4 regions of the Rhodococcus erythropolis R138 genome follow, and region 2 is predicted to be linked to each of the others. Evidence: riboswitches for the same ligand, from Rfam matches in the RefSeq annotation. Region 2 holds a riboswitch; each other region holds the start of a gene.

Region 1 (4,454 bases), 2.1 Mb from region 2:
AGCCACGAGCGCAGGGCCTTGTCGACATCGGACTCAGCGTCGAGTGTGTACGGAACGTGCAGCAGGGAGCACGACGTGGAGACGGCAAGCGTGTCCACGCTGCCGAACAAGGCACCCAAAGTGCTCAGTGCCGAGTCCAGATCGGACCGCCAGATGTTTCGTCCGTCGACCACTCCGGCGACGATTAGTTTGCGGGCGAGTTCAGGTACGGAGCCGATCGAATCCTGACCGGCCACCAGGTCGACGGCAAATCCTTCGACGCCGGTGGACGCAAGCGCGGGCAACGCGTCACGCAGCGAACCGAAGTACGACGCCAACAGGATCGACGGCCGCTTAGGCAGCGCTGAAAGCTGTTCGTACGCAGCGCGTGCCGCTTCGATTTCCTCGTCGGTGCGATCGCCCACGAGGGCGGGTTCGTCGAGCTGAATCCAGCTCGCACCGGCCTTCGCGAGCCGACCGAGTAGATCCGCGTAGAGGGGGAGTAGTTCGTCGAGCCGCGAGAGCAGCGGCTCGTCTGTGCCGACAGCCTTCGAGAGCAGCAGGAAGGTGACCGGTCCGATGACGACCGGGCGGGCTGCAATGCCGTCGGAAAGTGCTTCTGCCAGTTCGGACAAGACCTTGGACGGGTCGAGTGCGAACGTGGTGGACGGTGAAATCTCCGGCACCAGGTAGTGGTAGTTGGTGTCGAACCACTTCGTCATTTCGAGTGGCGCGATGGTGTCCGTCCCACGGGCAGCGGCAAAGTAGCGGTCCAACGGATCGGCGACCGACGCGACGCGGTCGGGCAGCGCGCCGAGAAGAACTGCGGTGTCGAGCATCTGGTCGTAGAAGGAGAAGGTATTGACCGGGATGGAGTCGAGGCCCAGGTCACGGAGGTCGGCCAAGCCCTGCCGACGGAGGTCACGGGCGCCAGCCTGCAGGGCGTCGGCGTCGATGCGCCCTGCCCAGTAGCTTTCGGTTGCCCGCTTGAGTTCTCGATGAGGACCGATGCGCGGTGAGCCCAGCACGGTCGAAGTGAATGTTGTTGTCACGGAGTTTCTCCAGATTGCCAATGCATTGATGGCCACTGCCGGCAGACGGGTACACCTCACGAGACCTCGAGTTTCGGCGGACAGTACTGCCCGCACCGCACACGAGGTCCGATGGAGATCTACACGCCCATTCCACGAGGCGGTGGACCGTCGGGCACGGCGTGCCCGACACAGTCGGCAGGTCTTCGGACTCGCGGGCACTCGATCGAGTTGGATCGAACCTACTGGCCGTCGCTTCCCAGGCGGATGCCCAGTGCACATAAACGGCGGTCGTTCCTGCTTACCGCTGCGGGACAGTCCCGGATTTTCACCGGGTTCCCTCTCACTCCGACAGCTTGCGCTGACGGGGCTTCGACGCCGGGAACGGTCTTCGGGGCTCCTCATGACCGCGCCGGGCGAACCAGCTGCATCGACCAGCATAAGGCCAACCCTCCCTGAGCAGTCAAGGAGAGTCGGCGAAGGGCGCTACGCGCGTGACATGTAGGAATTCGAGTCCGGTGGTACGCGCGGAAGATTCTCGGAGGAACGTAGATTCTCCGCCATTTCGACAAGCAGATCCTGCGAAGACGGCGATAGATCGACGACGCGAGAGGTGAGGTTTCGCAGGCGCACGTTGTGCAGCTGTTCGAGGAGAGAGAGGTCCGCCTCGCCGCCCGAGATCGCGGGCGGAGTTTGATCGGACGGGGCGTAGAAGTAGTCCGGATGGACGTTGAAGAAGTGGGCGAGGGCGGCAACCACTTCGGGTGACGGGTTGGTTCGGACGCCGGTGCGCAGTTGGGACAGGTACGGCGTCGAGATGCGGCAGCCGAACTCGGTCATGCCGCGAACGACCATCGCGTTGGTGACGTGAAAGTCGGCAGTCTCGAACAGCGAGTTCAAGCGATCGTTGAACTGGTTCGACATGAGACGTCCCTTCCCCCGTTACGCACAGGCTCCGTCGATTCAATTAACTGCATCATAGCCAGTTATCGAACGATTAGCTGTTTTGGATTCTCGCGAAGGGGGTCGTTTGCAGGGAAAATCCCTAGGGTAGAAGGTCCCTACTTTGAGTGATTTGGACAAATCGCCGTCAAGAATCGAACCGCGAACTATTTGCCGGGGAAGTGGATTCCGGCCACGCGGATCAGAGCCAGCCGTTCGACTCGGCGATTCTGACGGCTTCCGCGCGCGTCGACGCACCCGTCTTACCCATTGCGGATGACAGATGATTTCGAACCGTCCCTGCGGACAAGAAGAGCGCCCCTGCGATGGCTGCCACGGGTGCGCCGTCATGAGCGGCGCGCAGTACTTGGGTCTCACGCTCCGTCAGAGGCGACTCGCCGCTGACGAGGCTGTCGGCCGCAAGGGTGGGATCGACGACGCGCAGTCCGGCGTGGACACGCCTGACTGCGTCGGCCAACTGCCTGGCGGGTGTGTCCTTGACGACGAACCCGCCGGCCCCGGCGTGCAGGGCTTTGCGAAGAAATCCGGGACGTCCGAACGTGGTGACGATCAGGACTCGGGTGTCGGGTGCTGCCTCGCGAAGGGCCGCCGTCGCGGCGATTCCGTCCATGCCGGGCATCTCGACGTCCAGAAGCGCGACATCCGGGTGGTGTTCGAGAACGGCGGCCACAACCTCGTCGCCGCGACCGACCTCGGCCACCACGGAGAGGTCGGATTCCAGATCGAGTAGTGCGGCCAACGCTCCTCGCACGAGCGCCTGGTCGTCCGCCAAGAGCAGCCGTATGGTTGCTCGATCGCCCTGGCTGTTCACTCTGTCTCCTGTTCGACTACCTGAAGTGCAAACCCCTGCGGCTGGGGATGAGTGATGATCACTCGTGCGCCCGACGCTCCGGCGCGCTCGCGCAATCCGATCAGACCGTTGCCGGAAGACGTCGACCCGGCCCCTTGCCCGTCGTCGACGACCGACGCACTATTTTCGTCGACCGTGATCCGGCAGTGGGTCGCACCGCTGTGTCGAACGACGTTGGTGACGCCCTCACGGATCGTCCATGCAAAGAGTTCGCGAAGACGCGTGGGAACCATGTCGGTACTGCTCGGCACCTCGTCCTCGATACCAGCCGCACGCAATGCCTCTCGTGCTCGGGCTATCTCGACGGGAAGAGAAATCCCACGAAATCCTTCGACGGCCGAGCGCACGTCTGCCAACGCGTCACGCGAAAGTCTTTCGAGGTCGTCGAGTTCGTTGCGCGCACGTTCGATATCGACATCGAGTAGGCGATTGGCCAGTTCGGCTTTGATCGTGATGACGGTCAGCGAGTGCCCGAGGATGTCGTGCAGATCGCGCGCCATCCTCGTGCGCTCCTCCATGATTGCCCGCTGCTCCTGCTCTTCGCGTTCATGGAGCATGGCGAAGTTGCGGCTGATCAGGGACATGATGCCCCAGGTCGCGAATGCGGCCGCGCAGACTCCGAGCGAGAGTCCGGAGTAGTTCCCCCACCCGGACGAGAGGCTGACTATCTCCACGGAGGCCGCGAACACCAAGGCGAGAATGCCGCCCGCGACGGTCGGCAGCAGCGTCACCGCTGTCACCGCGAGATACGGTGCGGCTGCCAAACCAGTCGGCCCGACGCTGACGATCATCACGGCGGCCAACGCGGTCAAGGCGGCCAAAGCCAGTGCAGCTTCGCGAATCGTCGGCCGAGTCATTGTCATTCGACGCCGCTGCTGCGTTGTGGCGAACGTGTAGAGATAGAGCGAACCGAAGGCGACCGTCGCGAGAATCCCTGTCCAGCCGCGCAGTTCGTCGCGCAGATTCCATCCCTCGATCAGCGGCCCGCCGAGAAATACCATCCAGACCGCCGCGAAGAGAACGCCGAAACGATTCCGCCGCGGGAGCGCGACGGAATCTTCTCGGTCAGTCGTTTGCGACAACTACACACGCTCCGTATCTCGTTGGAACCGCCAGATCGCTCCGCCGGCGAAGATGGCGAACCACACCAGGATATTGACGATCCAGGTCCAGTGAATGCTATTGCCCGTCAACGGTGCGTGGGCGAGGGCGTTGATGCCGAACATCGGGGTGAACTGTGCGATGGTCGCCCATACGGAACCGTCGGTGAGCGGCACGAAGAGTCCGCCGCCGAAGGCGAGCAGAGCCAGTCCCGGTCCGAGCAACTGCATGACGTTCTCACTGGGGAGTAGATACCCCATGAACAGGCCGAAGGCCGCGAAGATCGACGATCCCAACCAGGCGATCAATGCCGTTGTGAACCAGAGTGATCCGTCCATCTGCGCCGAGGTGAACGCGCCGACGACGTAGACGACAAGGATCGAGACGAGACCGAGCAGCATCGCCATGATCAGTTTGACGGCGATGTAGGCGACCGGGGTCAGGGGAGTCAGCCGAAGTTGTCGGCTCCATCCGGACGCTCGTTCGATCGAGACCATCGCTCCGCCGCTGGTGGTGGCCAGCATCGCGCC
Region 2 (4,454 bases):
CGGACTACATTCTGTAGGCATGAGCACCGATACCTGTGTCTTCTGCAAGATCGTCGCGCTGACCGAGCCGGCGATTCTCGTCCACGAGAGCGAGACGACTCTTGCATTTCTCGACGCCCGACCGGTGAGTCGCGGGCACACCCTGGTGGTCCCCAAGCGTCATGCAGAAAACCTCGATGCTCTCGAAAGCCACGAGGGCGCAGAGATGTTCCGCGTCGGCACGCTCATCGCCGGAGCTCTACGCCGCTGCGACATCGCCGCTGACGGAGTCAACTTTCTGGTCAACGACGGGCGTGCCGCGGGCCAAACCGTGTTCCACTCGCACCTCCACGTCGTCCCCCGCCATCGCGGCGACAAGGCGAAGTTCGCTGCCGGACTCCTGGCCAGGCGAGCCGTCGAACTGGAGCAGGTGGGCGCGTCGATCCGCAGTCAGCTCACCGTCTGAAGGAATTCCGTCACCACTTCGCGATAGCGCTGCGGTTGATCGTCGTGAACCAGGTGGCCTGCATCGGCAATACGTACGTACCGAGTTCCCGGCCTCTCGGCCATCTCTCGCATCTGTCCCTCGGGGGTGATGGTGAACTCTCCCTCGATCAGCAAGGTCGGCACGTCGATCGCCTTCCACTGATCCCAGAAATGCCTCGTGCCCCACTCCTCCGAGATGTCGCGGAAGGTCGACACCTCGCCGTGCAGGTACCACCCGTCGTCGCGGCGGTCGAAAGAGTCGAGAAAGTACTGGCCGGCGACGGGCCCGAAGAATTCCTTCATCGCGTCCTCGGAAGCAAACGGCTGCGGCCACGCCGAGATCATCTGAGCCCAATCCGCGGCGGTGCGTCCGCGAAAATCCGGAGCCATGTCTTCGAGGACCAGTGCACAAACCTTTTCGGGATGCGATGCGGCGAAGCACCACGCGTGCAGAGCCCCCATCGAATGGCCGATCACGATCATCGGCTCCTCGATGGACGCAACGGCAGATGCCAGGTCGTCGACGAATGCCTCGGTGGTCAGCTCTGACGGCGCGGGCCGGCCGTGACCGGCGGCGTCGAACGTGTAGACGTGGCCGAACTCGCGGATCCACGGCACCTGGCGTCGCCACGTCCTCGAGCTGCCCATGAGGCCGTGCAACAACAGAATCGGTTGTCCTGTTCCACCTTCGTCATGCAACACGAGTGTCACGGTACGCGGTGAAGGTGCGCGGGTAATGTCGCTTGCATGGCAGTCGTGAAGATCAATGCAATCGAGGTCCCCGAGGGCGCCGGCCCCGAACTGGAGAAGCGCTTCGCAGCACGCGCTCATGCAGTCGAGAACTCCCCGGGCTTTCTCGGATTCCAACTCCTCCGCCCCACCGCAGGTGAGAGCCGTTACTTCGTGGTGACGCAGTGGGAGTCCGAGCAGGCGTTCGCCGATTGGCGTGACGGCCCTGCCCGCGAAGCCCATTCCGGCGAGCGTGCGAAGCCCGTCGCTTCGGGTGCGTCGTTGCTCGAGTTCGAAGTTGTCCTGGACGTCGCCGCAAAGAGCTGATCTCGAACGATTGTGCCCGCCTTGGCGGGCACAATCGACGGTCATCTCGGCTTCACGCGTTGACACGGTGCGGGCAGTAGTGCAAAAGTTCGCATGTAAACGCGATGGTCCGACAGGAATCCGGTGAAAGCCCGGAGCGGTCGCGCCACTGTAATTCGAGGTGAAGTGCCTTTTTCGGCACGACTATTTCGACAGCCAGACACTTCGGCCATCGCATGGACCTAGGGGACGCGAAAATCCCAGGAGGCTTCGATGGCTCTCGCCTATTCTCCCGATACGTCGATCGATTCGACTCGTCTTGCTTTCCTCGCCGCTGCAGTAGTTCTGTTCGCGATGCTCGCTCTCTACCTGGTCGGATTCGACCAGGGCGCTATCTCTCGCACCGGCATGTACATGCATGAATTGATGCACGACGGTCGACACTTGATGGGCCTGCCGTGCCACTAGTCGACAATTTCACGAAGCTTCTCATTCGTGGTTTGTTGGCTGGTTTGATCGCAGGCATCCTTGCCGGCGGAGTTGCATTCGTGCTGGGTGAACCGCACGTCAATGCCGCCATTGCGATCGAAGAAGCCAACAGCGCCACCGGTGAGGTTGCCGGCGAAGCCGCTGGGCATTCGCACGGTGACGAAGAAGAACCACTGGTGAGCCGCGACGGGCAGCGCGCCGGGCTGTTCCTGGCCACAGCGCTGGCCGGACTGGCACTCGGGGCGATCTTCTCGGTCGTTGCCAATTACGCTCGACGACTCACCGGAATGTCCGGGCCGTTGTTGGCGATCACCATCGCCGTCGGTGGTTGGCTGGCCATCGAGGCCGTGCCCTTCTTCAAGTACCCGGCCAATCCGCCGGCCGTCGGAGATCCCGACACCATCAACCAGCGCACACTGCTGTGGCTGGCCGCCGTGATTCTCGGGCTACTGTCCGTCACCGCGGCAGCAGCGGCGGCAAAGGCAGTTTCCGGGCACGAGTTCCTCAGCGTGCGCATCGCTGCTCCGGTGGCTGCGTTCCTGGTGATCGCCACGATCGGTTACGTCTCGCTTCCCGGCATCAACGAGGTGGGCGAGGACTTCCCGGCAACTCTGCTGTGGGAGTTCCGACTTTCCTCGCTCGCTACGCAGGCGACGCTCTGGCTCGTACTCGGGTTGGCATTCGCCTTCCTCACCGAGCGCGCGACCAAGAACACCGAAGTAGCAAAGAAGTACGCCCTTCGCTGAACCTGCTGTGCGCCTTTATTAACCGCGGGCGGTTAATAAAGGCGCACAGCAGTTCTATTTCAGCTCAGGTGATGCACTTCCTGCAGTCCGTACACCGGCGTCGGGATGCCCTCGTAACGCGCCTTCAACTGCAACGCCAAGTACAGCGAGTAGTGGCGCGACTGGTGCAGATTGCCTCCGTGGAACCACAGCGCTTCCTGCTGCGTCGGCTTCCACATGTTGCGCTGCTCGCCTTCCCACGGTCCCGGATCCTTGGTGGTGTTCGACCCCAGGCCCCACACCTTGCCGACCTTGTCGGCGGTGTCCTGACCGATCAGATCCGCCACCCAGCCGTTCATCGAGCCGTAGCCGGTCGCGTAGACCACCACGTCGGCAGGCAATTCCGTACCGTCTTCGAGGATCACGCTGTTCTCGGTCAGCTCACGAATGTTGCCGTGCGCGAGCTTGATGTCCCCGTTCGCGACCAGTTCGGCCGCGCCTACGTCGATGTAGTACCCCGAGCCGCGGCGTAGGTACTTCATGAACAGACCTGAACCGTCGTCGCCCCAGTCGTGCTCGAAGCCCGCCTTCTCGAGGCGATCGTAGAAATCCTTGTCGCGCTCATGGATTGCGTCGTACACCGGGATCTGAAACTCGTGCATGATCCGGTACGGCAGCGAACCGAACGTGAGGTCTGCCTTGTGTGTCGTCATGCCCGCGGCCAGTGCTCGCTCCGAGTACAGATCGCCCAAGCCCAAATCCATCAGCGAATCCGACTTCACGATGTGCGTCGAGCTGCGCTGCACCATCGTGACGTCGATGCCGTTCTCCCACAGTGCGCCGCAGATGTCGTGCGAGGAGTTATTGGCCCCGATCACGACGACCTTCTTGCCCACGTACTGATCCGGGCCGGGGTGCTTGCTCGAGTGGTGCTGATCGCCGAGGAACTTGTCCTGCCCGGGGAACGTCGGAACGTTGGCCTTGCCGGACATACCCGTCGCCATCACCAACTGCTTGGGACGCAACGTCAGCTTCTCGCCGTTGCGGTTGACCTCGACGGTCCATTCCTGGGTCTTCTCGTCGAACGACGCAGAGGTGCAGGTCGTGGAACTCCAGTACGGAACCTCCATGACCTTGGTGTACATCTCGAGCCAGTCGCCGATCTTGTCCTTGGGCGCGAACACCGGCCAGTTGTCGGGGAACGGCATGTATGGCAGGTGGTCGTACCAAACCGGGTCGTGCAGGCACAGGGACTTGTAGCGTCCGCGCCACTGATCACCCGGCCGCTCGTGGCTGTCGATCACGATGGCCGGAACTCCGAGTTGGCGCATCCGGGCACCGAGGGCGATGCCTCCCTGTCCGCCGCCGACGATCACGACGTAAGGCTGTGTGGTGTAACCGAGTTCGCGATCCTCGATCTCCTTCTGCTCGGCCCACGTGATGCGGTTCGGGTCTGCTCCGTGCTTGGCTCCACGAGGCCGGCGAGTGCCCTTACCTTCTTCGTGTCCCTTCAATTCCTGCAACGACGTCAGCAGGGTCCAACCTTCATCTCCTTTCAAACGAAGGTGCCCGTGCGCGCGACCGGTTGCAGTCTCGAATTCGATCCAGGCCGACGTGACGCCGTCGGCTTCGTCGGGTGTCTCGGTGGTCCGGAATCCCGAAGGATCGGTGTCGTCGAGACGCTCGGAGAGCATGTCGGCAATCTGCTCGCGACCTTCGACGGTCTTGATGTTCCAGGTG
Region 3 (4,454 bases), 490 kb from region 2:
ATCGCGATAACTCCCGCAACACTTTCCGGCCCGGCCATGGGAGCACCACCGGACTCCAGATCAGTGCTCAGAATTGGCGACAGCTTGCCGAAGAGCGACCAGTCGGTGTCTTCCGGCAGGTACGACGCCGTGGTGTCGGTGATCCCGCTCTTCACACTGCCCGGAGCTACCGCGACGGCGCGCAGACCCTGCTTGCCGTATTCGAGAGCCAGTGCGTGAGTGAAGGACTGGATTCCTCCCTTACTCGCCGCATATGCGGCCATGTACGGGTGCGCAAAGGCTGCGGAGGTGGAGCTGAAATTCACCACCACTGCGTTGCCGGTGGACAGGAGAGCTGGCAGTGCCTGACGAGTGACGAGGAAGGTGCCGGTCAAGTTCACGGAGATCACCTGATTCCACAAGTCCAGTGAGGTCTCGTGGGTGTGCCCGCCTCGCAATATCCCGGCGGCGTTGACCAGTACGTCCAATCCCCCGAGAGCCGAAATTGCCTGACCCACAACCGTGATGACGGAACTCTCGTCACCGATATCGACGACGACGGTGTCGAGACGACCCTCCGTCGAGGCATGTTCAGCCGACTTCCGGGTGTCTGCCAGCCCCTTCTCGGAGATGTCGGCAGCGACCACGCGGCCACCTTCGGCGAGCAACCGCAGCGCGGTGGCCTGCCCGATTCCAGATCCTGCGCCGGTGACGAGAATACGACGACCTTCGAAACGATTCATTGCTGTGTACCTTTCGCGAAAACGAGTTGGCTGGTAATCCAGGCTCGGCGGCGCCGACACTCACAACTCACCCGCGAGAAACTTCAGGTACGGGAAATACGCAGCACTGCAACAGGTGTGGCACTGCGAAATCTCAGCGAGGTAAGGCTCGCCGAAGTGGCGAATGTCAGACGGATCCGGCCGGTGCGGCCGAGGCTCTTTCGATCCAGACAAGACCAGAGGGGCGGCGGTCGATCGCCTTACGCCCCCGGCGGAATGTCGCTACGCCGAATCGGGCCGTGCGCAGTGCACGGCCGGAATCGAGAGTACAGCGGCGTATGGACATCACAGGCACCGTAGCAGCGCGAGTACAAGTCGCTCAAACGCGTTGTCCGCGACGCAGGTTTGATTCAGGTAATCAGATGTCACTTCTGGACAACTTTGCCGACTTAGGCAGCACTAACCTGATGGCATCTCGAAAACCCGATCCAGGAGCACAGTCCATGACACATACAGACGCCACGAGCACAACAACTCCCCGGGCGAGCGTCCTACGAACCGCTGACCACAATCGCGGACTCAACGACGTTCTCGCCGTCGTCGAAGCAATGGAGCGACCGAGCGACCACCTGCTGCGGATCACGGCTCATTTGACGGAGTCGACCGACGATCCGACCTGGTCACGCCCGAACGTCACCGTACGTATGAATCTCGGGCCCAATTTCGACGACGCTTCGCGTGTGTACACGGTGCGTTCCTACGATTCTGTAGCCGGATCGATCGTCATCGACGTGGTCCTGCACGGACAGACCAGCCCGATGATGAGGTGGGCAGCGGCGTTGGCCATCGGTGACATCTTCGGTCTCACCGGTCCGCGACCACACTTCTTGGTCCCCGACGTTCCCGGTCGACGGATCGCACTTTTTCTGGACGGCACCGCAATACCTGCGCTGTACTCGATCATCGAGCAGCTACCTACCGACGTGGCCGGAATCGGCTGGGTCACAACAGATGACGAGGTCGCTTTCGCCGAACTGCCCGCTCTCCCCGGCCTGGAGCTTCACCGCGTGAGCGCAGATCTCGCCGAGCCCGACGGCCCACTGGCGGTACGAGCACGCGAGCTCGCCGATCCCGCGAGCTACGTCGTGTGGGGAGCCGGTGAACGCAACGAGATGCGCGCAATCCGTAGGCACTTTCGGTCGACCGTCGGACTCGACAAAGACGACGTCGCGATATTCGGATACTGGAAGCGCGGCATCAGCAACACCGAAATCGACCTCCGTCGGCGCGAGAACTACGAGCGCATCCTCGCCGACGGTGGAACCCTCACCGACATCGACGACCTGGCCATCGAGATCTGATCGCGTACACCGGCCGACCTGACCGGCCGTGCACTGCGGTGATAAGTTCCTCTGTGCCAGCGGACCTCCACACAGGGGGTCAGGGAATCCGGTGTGAATCCGGAACTGACGCGCAGCGGTGAGGGTGACCGCCCGGGCTTACGCCACTGGATGAAAATCTGGGAAGGCGCTCGGGTGGGGCGATCTCGAGTCCGAATACCGGCTGGCAGCAGGGGTCAACAGGCGCCTGTTCACACGGTAACGGGCTCCGCGAACGAGCCCCTGCGAGAACGAGATTCCATGCGTCTGTCCAGACTTCGCCTACCCGCCGCTGCCGTCGCGGCCTTGTTGAGCGCGTCGTTGGTTGCCTGCTCCTCCGACGACAGTGCTGCCCAACAATCCAACTCTTCCGAACAATCGCGCGTGACAGTCCAGAACTGTGGCCGAGACGTCACGGTGGAGCGACCGATCGAACGGGCGATCGCGGTAAATCAGCCTGCGGCCGAAATGCTGTTCGCACTGGGAGTGCAGGACCGGATGGCCGGCTACGCCATGAGCGACGACGACGTACTCCCCGAATTACGTGAGGCACGCAGTCAGGTTCAAGCTTTCGACACCGAGTTCCCGTCCTTCGAGAGTGTCCTCGAACGCGAACCGGACATGGTCTACACGACCTTCAATTACACGTTCACCTCGGAAGGCATCGCCGACCGGACCAAGTTCACCGACCTCGGGGTCGCGACGTACCAGTCGCCCAGCGAGTGCACCGGTCAGGATGCCGAGCAGAGCAAGGCCCTCACACTCGACGACTTGTACGCCGAAATCGGCGACGTGGCAACACTGTTCGACGTCAAGGACAAAGGTGTCGAGCTGACCGAGAGTTTGAAGGATCGCGCGGCCACCGCCACGGCGTCGCTGGGAGCCGAAAACGTGACGCTGGCGTGGTGGTACGCAGCCACGAAGACTCCGTACTTCGCCGGGTGCTGCGGTGCACCGGGAATCATGACCGACGCGGTGGGCGCGAAGAACGCCTTCGACGACAACAAACAGTACTGGCCCGAAATCGGTTGGGAGAGTGTGCTCGATCGAGACCCGACCGTGCTGGTGCTCGCAGATCTCGACCGCGGCGGAGACGGCGACAGTGCCGCAGACAAGATCGCGTTCCTCGAATCGGACCCGGTCGCCAGCAAGCTCACCGCAGTGAAGAACAAGCGTTACATCATCCTCGAGGGAACGACGATGGATCCCTCGATCCGCAATGTCGGTGGCATCGAACAGCTCTCCGACGGGCTGCGCCAGTTGGGTGTGGTCTAGATGTCCGCGGAGATCAGTGAACTGGTGCGTCAGTGGGACGACCAGCAGGCGGCATACATCGCCGACCGCGAAAAGCGATTCGACGCGATTCTCGACGTTCTCGAATTGCAGTACGCGCACACCCCGTTCACGGTTGTCGACCTGGCCTGCGGACCGGGCTCACTGAGCGCCCGGATCCTCGAGAAGTTCAAGCACGCGAGCGTTGTGGGGATCGATTACGACCCGATGCTGCTGGAAGTCGCCCGTCAGTCGTCGACTCGTTTCGGTGACCGACTGCAGCTGGTCGACGCAGACCTGCTGAGCACCGATTGGCCGACTTCGGTGACTGCACCGGTGCAGGCGATAGTGTCGACAACCGCGCTGCACTGGTTACAACCGCAACAGCTCGTCGAGGTGTACCGGCAGTGCCGCGAACTGCTGAGCCCTGACGGAGTCCTGCTCAACGGTGATCACTTCCGCTTCGACAGCCGCTCCCCCGTCATCGGTCGATGGGCGAAGGCTCACGACGAGCAGACGCAACGCTCCGCCTTTGCTGCCGGCGCTCCCGCGTGGGACAGCTGGTGGGAGGAGTTGCGGGCAACTCCCGGCATCGGACCACTGACCGACGAGCGTGAGCGCAGATTCGCCGGACGCGACGCTACCGCGCCCACTGCCGTCGACTTCCAGTTGGCGGCGCTCGCGCAAGCAGGTTTTCGAGAGTCGGGAACGGTCTGGCAACTGTTCGACGACTACGTGGTCTACGGCGTGAGATGACGACAAGAGTTCGCCTGCGTGACAACCCGACGACCGTCACCCTGCTGTGGGTGATCGGTGTTGTCACGCTGGCCGGGTCGGCCGCCGTGGCGATCACGTTGGGGCCGGCCGGTCTGTCGGTCGGTGAGGTGGCCTCGATCGTCGTCGGCCATCTCGGCGGTACCGCGGCGGACGTCACCCCTATCCGCGACGGCATCGTGTGGGATCTTCGTCTGCCACGTACTCTGCTCGCCGCGCTCTGCGGTGCGGGTCTCGGGCTGTGCGGGGCGATCATGCAGTCTTTGCTTCGCAATCCACTGGCTGATCCTTTTGTCCTCGGTATCTCGTCCGGCGCCTCGACCGGTGC
Region 4 (4,454 bases), 1.3 Mb from region 2:
TGTAGAGCCCTCGCTGTAGAGAGCCTGAACCGCGATGAGTTGATTGGTGCTCGCGACGACGGTCGCCTGACCGATGCCCTCGACCTGACCGGCGGACTCGGCGATCGCTGCACCTTCGGCCGGGGTGAGAGTGTTCCCGTCCTCGGCCTGAAGGATCATCGTCGCGCCGTTGCCGGTCTGCGGGAAGTCGTTGACCAACGTGTCCATTGCGACGCGAGCGGGGTTGTTGTCCGGGAGTGCGGTGTACGAGAGTTCTCCCAAACGGGCACCGAGCAGCGGCGAGGCCATCACGAGCAGCACGGCCACGATCGTCACCGAGACCGCGACCGGACGCTTCATCACCCACGTGACGACGCGGCCCCAGAACTTGCGCGAGCGTTCCTCGCCGCGTTGCGCCGCATCCTTGCGCCACGTCAGGGCGTTGATGCGATGCCCCAGAATGGCAAGCAGCGCAGGCACAGCGGTCAGCGACAGAACCGCCGCGCTCAGTACTGCTGCGATCGCACCGAAACCCAAAGACCGGATGACGGCCTGCGGGAAAACGAGCATGCCGCTGAACGCGCAGATCAGCAGCAGACCCGAGAACATGACGGTGCGACCCGCGGTCAGAACTGTCCGCTGCGCAGCCGCTCCCGGGTCCGAGCCCGAATTCAGTTCTTCACGGAACCGACCGACCACGAACAGTCCGTAGTCGATTGCAAGTCCCAACCCGAGAAGAGAAGCGACGTTGATCGAGAACGAGGACACATCGGTGATCAACGTGAGGATTCGCAGAACCGCCAAGGCGCTCAAGACACTGAGTACACCCACGAATACCGGAACCGCCGCAGCGACGATGCCGCCGAAGATGAAGACCAGCAGCACCAGAGTGATCGGAATGGCGATGGCTTCGGCGACCACCAGGTCTTTCTCCAGCTTGGTGTTGAACGCGACGCCGACAACGGTATTACCCGCGAATTGTGCCTCGGCACCTTCAACTTCGAGCTTCGGCAAGAGATCGGCGAAAGTAGCAGGTGTGACGCCCGAGTCCGGTGCCAACGTGATCGCAACGGCCGCCATGGATCCGTCGTTCGAGAGCAGACTGGCCTTGGCCGCGGCGTCCGTTCCCCAATACGACTTCACCGACGCGGTCGGCACTTCCGTTTTGAACTGGTCGACGGCGGCCGTTACTGCCGGCCCGATGTCGTCGAGGGTCTTGCCGTCGGTGGGTGAGTAGATCGCGATGATGTCCGGGGTCTGCGGCCCGAGATTGTCTTCGATGATGTCCGCAACCTTCGCGGAGTCGCTGCCCGGATCGATGAAGCCGCCCTGGCTGAGCTTGCCGAACACTCCGAGTCCCCACACCCCACTGATGAGAACTATCAGAACCGCGAGGCTCAGTACCCACCATTTCCGGGCGACGACGGTTTGGGCCCAGCGTGTCATGTATCAACTCCGGTGTGTGGGGGCGTCTGGCCAGATCGACTGTAGTGGGCGTTTGGTCTTGAATCGGAAACGTCATGCATACTGCTCGAAGCACTTGCAAGCCACGCGTGTGGGGGAAGCCGGTCCGAATCCGGCGCTGACCCGCAACGGTAGGTCGATTCTCGGTAGTCACCGAGCGTCGGCAAGCCCGATTACCCACCGCGCGGTGTGCGACATCCATTCGTCGTGGTCTACGAAAAGGAAGTCCAGCAGGAGCTCTGGCCGAGTATCAGTGTGCGGGCGGAGTTGTCTGTCGGATTCTCATTCGTGGCTCAGAGCCCTTACGAGGTCCCCGTGTCACTTCAGTTCTCCCCGTCCCGCGCCGCCGCTGTTCTCATCGCGGTCGCCTTGGTTTCGGCAGGTTGTTCCAAAGGCCAGGAATCAGAGTCCGCGTCTGCTGCGGAATCCTTCGCACAGCCTGTGTCCGTGACCAACTGCGATCGAGAGATGACCTTCGACTCGCCGCCGCAGCGCATCGTGTCTTTGAACGGGCATGTCACCGAGGCGCTCATCGAAATCGGTGCGGGTGACCGGATCGTCGGTCGGGCGTACAGCGACAATCCGCCAACTGCGGAGACCGCCGATGTATTCAACAAGATTCCCAGCCTCTCCGATACGTTCCCCAGCATGGAGCAGGTTCTCGACGTCGATCCGGACTTCGTGGTCGGAGGAATGACCAGTGCCTTCAACGAGAAGCAGGGCCGTTCCCGAGACGCTTTCGGCGAGCGCGGAATCAACACCTTCCTCTTCTCGGAATACTGTGGCACCGGTTTCCCCGACATCGGATTGCTCGAGAACGACTACACGCAACTCGGTCGAGTCCTGGGCGTTGAAGATTCCGCCCGCGAGGTCGCAGAGGAGATCAGCGATGGTCTCGATTCCGTCCGCGCTTCGGTCGGGGACGCGGCGCCGGTACCGACCTTCTTCTACGACAGTGGTGACCAGGTTCCGACGACCATCGGCGGAGTCGGCGTCGGTCAATTGGTCGCGGAATACTCCGGTGTCTCGAACATCTTCGCCGAAGGGACAAAGCCCTACATCGACGCATCGTGGGAAGCTGTTGCCGAGCGTGCACCCCAGGCGATCGTGGTCATCGACTACGGCGACAAGACGGCCGAGCAGAAGATCGACTTCCTCCGTGCCCAGCCGTTGATGGCGACCACCCCTGCTGTGCAGCAGAACCGGTTCGTCGTGGTTCCTCTCGCGGACCTGTTCGAGAGTTCACGGTTGGTGCGTTCGGCACAGACCATCGCGACGGCCTTCCATCCGGGCGCTGACGCGGCGAAGTGACCCGCACGCGTTACGGGTACGGCGCCCTACTTGTCGGCTTGGCGGTCGCCTTGGCGATCGTCCTGGGGTTGGCCGTCTCCTTGGGATCGGTTCGCATTCCCGTCGGTGACGTCTGGGCGATAGTCGGAGCCCGTTTGGCGCCAGGGACTTTCGAAACGTGGTGGACCGCGGCGCGGGAGTCGATCGTGATCGACTCCCGCCTGCCACGTGCACTCACGGCTGCGGTCGTGGGTGCTTCCTTGGCGATGTCGGGTGCTGTTGCTCAGGCTGTCACACGGAATCCTCTTGCCGACCCGTATCTGCTCGGAGTTTCGTCGGGTGCGGGATTCATGGTGGTGCTCGTGTCGGTGCTGGGTTTCGGCGCCGGCCTCCTCGGGGTTTTCACGATTCCGGTCGCAGCATTCGTCGGGGCGATGATCCCGTTGTTTCTCGCACTGCTGATCGGCGGCCGGTATCCGCAGCCGACCGCGATCATTTTGGTGGGTGTAGCGCTCGCCCAAATATTCTCGGCGCTCATCACCTTTTGCATCCTGGTGTTGGCCGATGATCGGCACGTGACGTCGGTGATGCACTGGATTGCCGGCGGATTCGGTGATGCGCGATGGTCGACGCTGATCTTCCCGACGATCGCACTGGTCGTCGTCGGCACGGCCCTTCTGTTCAGTTCGCGGTGGATGGACGTCTTGCAGACCGGTGACGACGGGGCTGCAGCACTCGGTATGAACGTCCGACGGTTCCGAGTGTTGTCCTTGCTTGCGGTCTCCGTACTGGCGGGCGCGGCAGTCAGCGTTGCCGGTGGAATCGGATTCATCGGCCTCCTGATCCCACATCTGGCCGGTTTCATCGTCGGCACCAGAGCAATTCGACTGCTCCCTGCTGCAGCCCTTCTGGGCGCCGTCGCGATGGTTGCCGCGGATACCGCTGCGCGCTCGGTGGCACAATCCACCGAAGTTCCGGTCGGAGTGATCACCGCCCTCGTGGGTGCACCGATCTTCGTCTGGATGCTCTACCGGCAGTATCGGAGGCTCGAACAGTGACGCAGACCAGAACAGTGACGCAGACCAGAACAGTGACATGCCCGAAGGACGGCGAAGCTGCGCCTCTGCTCGAACTCGTCGAGACCCGGGCGCGGCTTGGCAACCGCGAAGTCTTGCGCGGCATCACTTTCGCGGTGACGTCCGGTGAAATACTGGGCTTGGTCGGACCCAACGGCAGTGGCAAGACGACGGCGCTGCGCTGCTGCTACAACGCTTTGACTCCGACAGGTGGCGCAGTTCTGATCGATCAAGCCGACTCGACGACGCTCTCGCGTAAGGACATCGCCAAAACCATCTCGGCGAGCGTCCAGGAACCTACTGTCTCGGCAGGACTTTCGGTTCGTGAATCGATCGCGCTCGGACGAACTCCGCACCGTAGCTGGTTGGACCGAAGCACTGAGCGAGATACCGCCATCGTGGACCGGTGCATCGAGCAGGTTGGTCTGGTCGAGCTTGCCGGACGCGACGTGTCCACCCTGTCGGGTGGTGAGCGGCAACGTGTCTCGATAGCGCGCGCATTGGCTCAGGAGCCCAAGGTTCTGTTGTTGGACGAGCCGACCAATCATCTCGATCTTCGTCACCAGTTGATCGTGATGGAATTGCTCGCCGAACTTGCGTCGGCGGGGCTCGCGGTTGTGGTCACGATGCACGATCTACGGTTGG

The links. Region 2 has a riboswitch for cobalamin ahead of H351_RS28305 (CbtB domain-containing protein). Riboswitches for the same ligand answer to the same signal wherever they lie in the genome.
Region 1: it holds a riboswitch for cobalamin, as region 2 does, so the genes downstream of both, metE (5-methyltetrahydropteroyltriglutamate--homocysteine S-methyltransferase) here and H351_RS28305 (CbtB domain-containing protein) in region 2, are expected to answer to the same signal.
Region 3: it holds a riboswitch for cobalamin, as region 2 does, so the genes downstream of both, H351_RS26110 (ABC transporter substrate-binding protein) here and H351_RS28305 (CbtB domain-containing protein) in region 2, are expected to answer to the same signal.
Region 4: it holds a riboswitch for cobalamin, as region 2 does, so the genes downstream of both, H351_RS22165 (ABC transporter substrate-binding protein) here and H351_RS28305 (CbtB domain-containing protein) in region 2, are expected to answer to the same signal.

What each region holds. Positions count from the first base shown of each region.
Region 1 is NZ_CP007255.1:2,031,184-2,035,637, forward strand. It holds gene metE (5-methyltetrahydropteroyltriglutamate--homocysteine S-methyltransferase) at 1-1,031, opposite strand, end outside; cobalamin riboswitch at 1,191-1,399, opposite strand; gene H351_RS09545 (helix-turn-helix domain-containing protein) at 1,497-1,934, opposite strand; gene H351_RS09550 (response regulator transcription factor) at 2,155-2,784, opposite strand; gene H351_RS09555 (sensor histidine kinase) at 2,781-3,905, opposite strand; gene H351_RS09560 (ABC transporter permease) at 3,906-4,454, opposite strand, start outside.
Region 2 is NZ_CP007255.1:6,168,425-6,172,878, forward strand. It holds gene H351_RS28290 (HIT family protein) at 20-445, shown strand; gene H351_RS28295 (alpha/beta fold hydrolase) at 430-1,167, opposite strand; gene mhuD (mycobilin-forming heme oxygenase MhuD) at 1,213-1,521, shown strand; cobalamin riboswitch at 1,610-1,748, shown strand; gene H351_RS28305 (CbtB domain-containing protein) at 1,774-1,968, shown strand; gene H351_RS28310 (CbtA family protein) at 1,959-2,735, shown strand; gene H351_RS28315 (flavin-containing monooxygenase) at 2,795-4,454, opposite strand, start outside.
Region 3 is NZ_CP007255.1:5,676,514-5,680,967, forward strand. It holds gene H351_RS26100 (SDR family NAD(P)-dependent oxidoreductase) at 1-722, opposite strand, end outside; gene H351_RS26105 (siderophore-interacting protein) at 1,205-2,062, shown strand; cobalamin riboswitch at 2,103-2,283, shown strand; gene H351_RS26110 (ABC transporter substrate-binding protein) at 2,342-3,355, shown strand; gene H351_RS26115 (class I SAM-dependent methyltransferase) at 3,356-4,108, shown strand; gene H351_RS26120 (FecCD family ABC transporter permease) at 4,105-4,454, shown strand, end outside.
Region 4 is NZ_CP007255.1:4,823,852-4,828,305, reverse strand. It holds gene H351_RS22170 (MMPL family transporter) at 1-1,425, opposite strand, end outside; cobalamin riboswitch at 1,495-1,642, shown strand; gene H351_RS22165 (ABC transporter substrate-binding protein) at 1,759-2,754, shown strand; gene H351_RS22160 (FecCD family ABC transporter permease) at 2,751-3,791, shown strand; gene H351_RS22155 (ABC transporter ATP-binding protein) at 3,788-4,454, shown strand, end outside.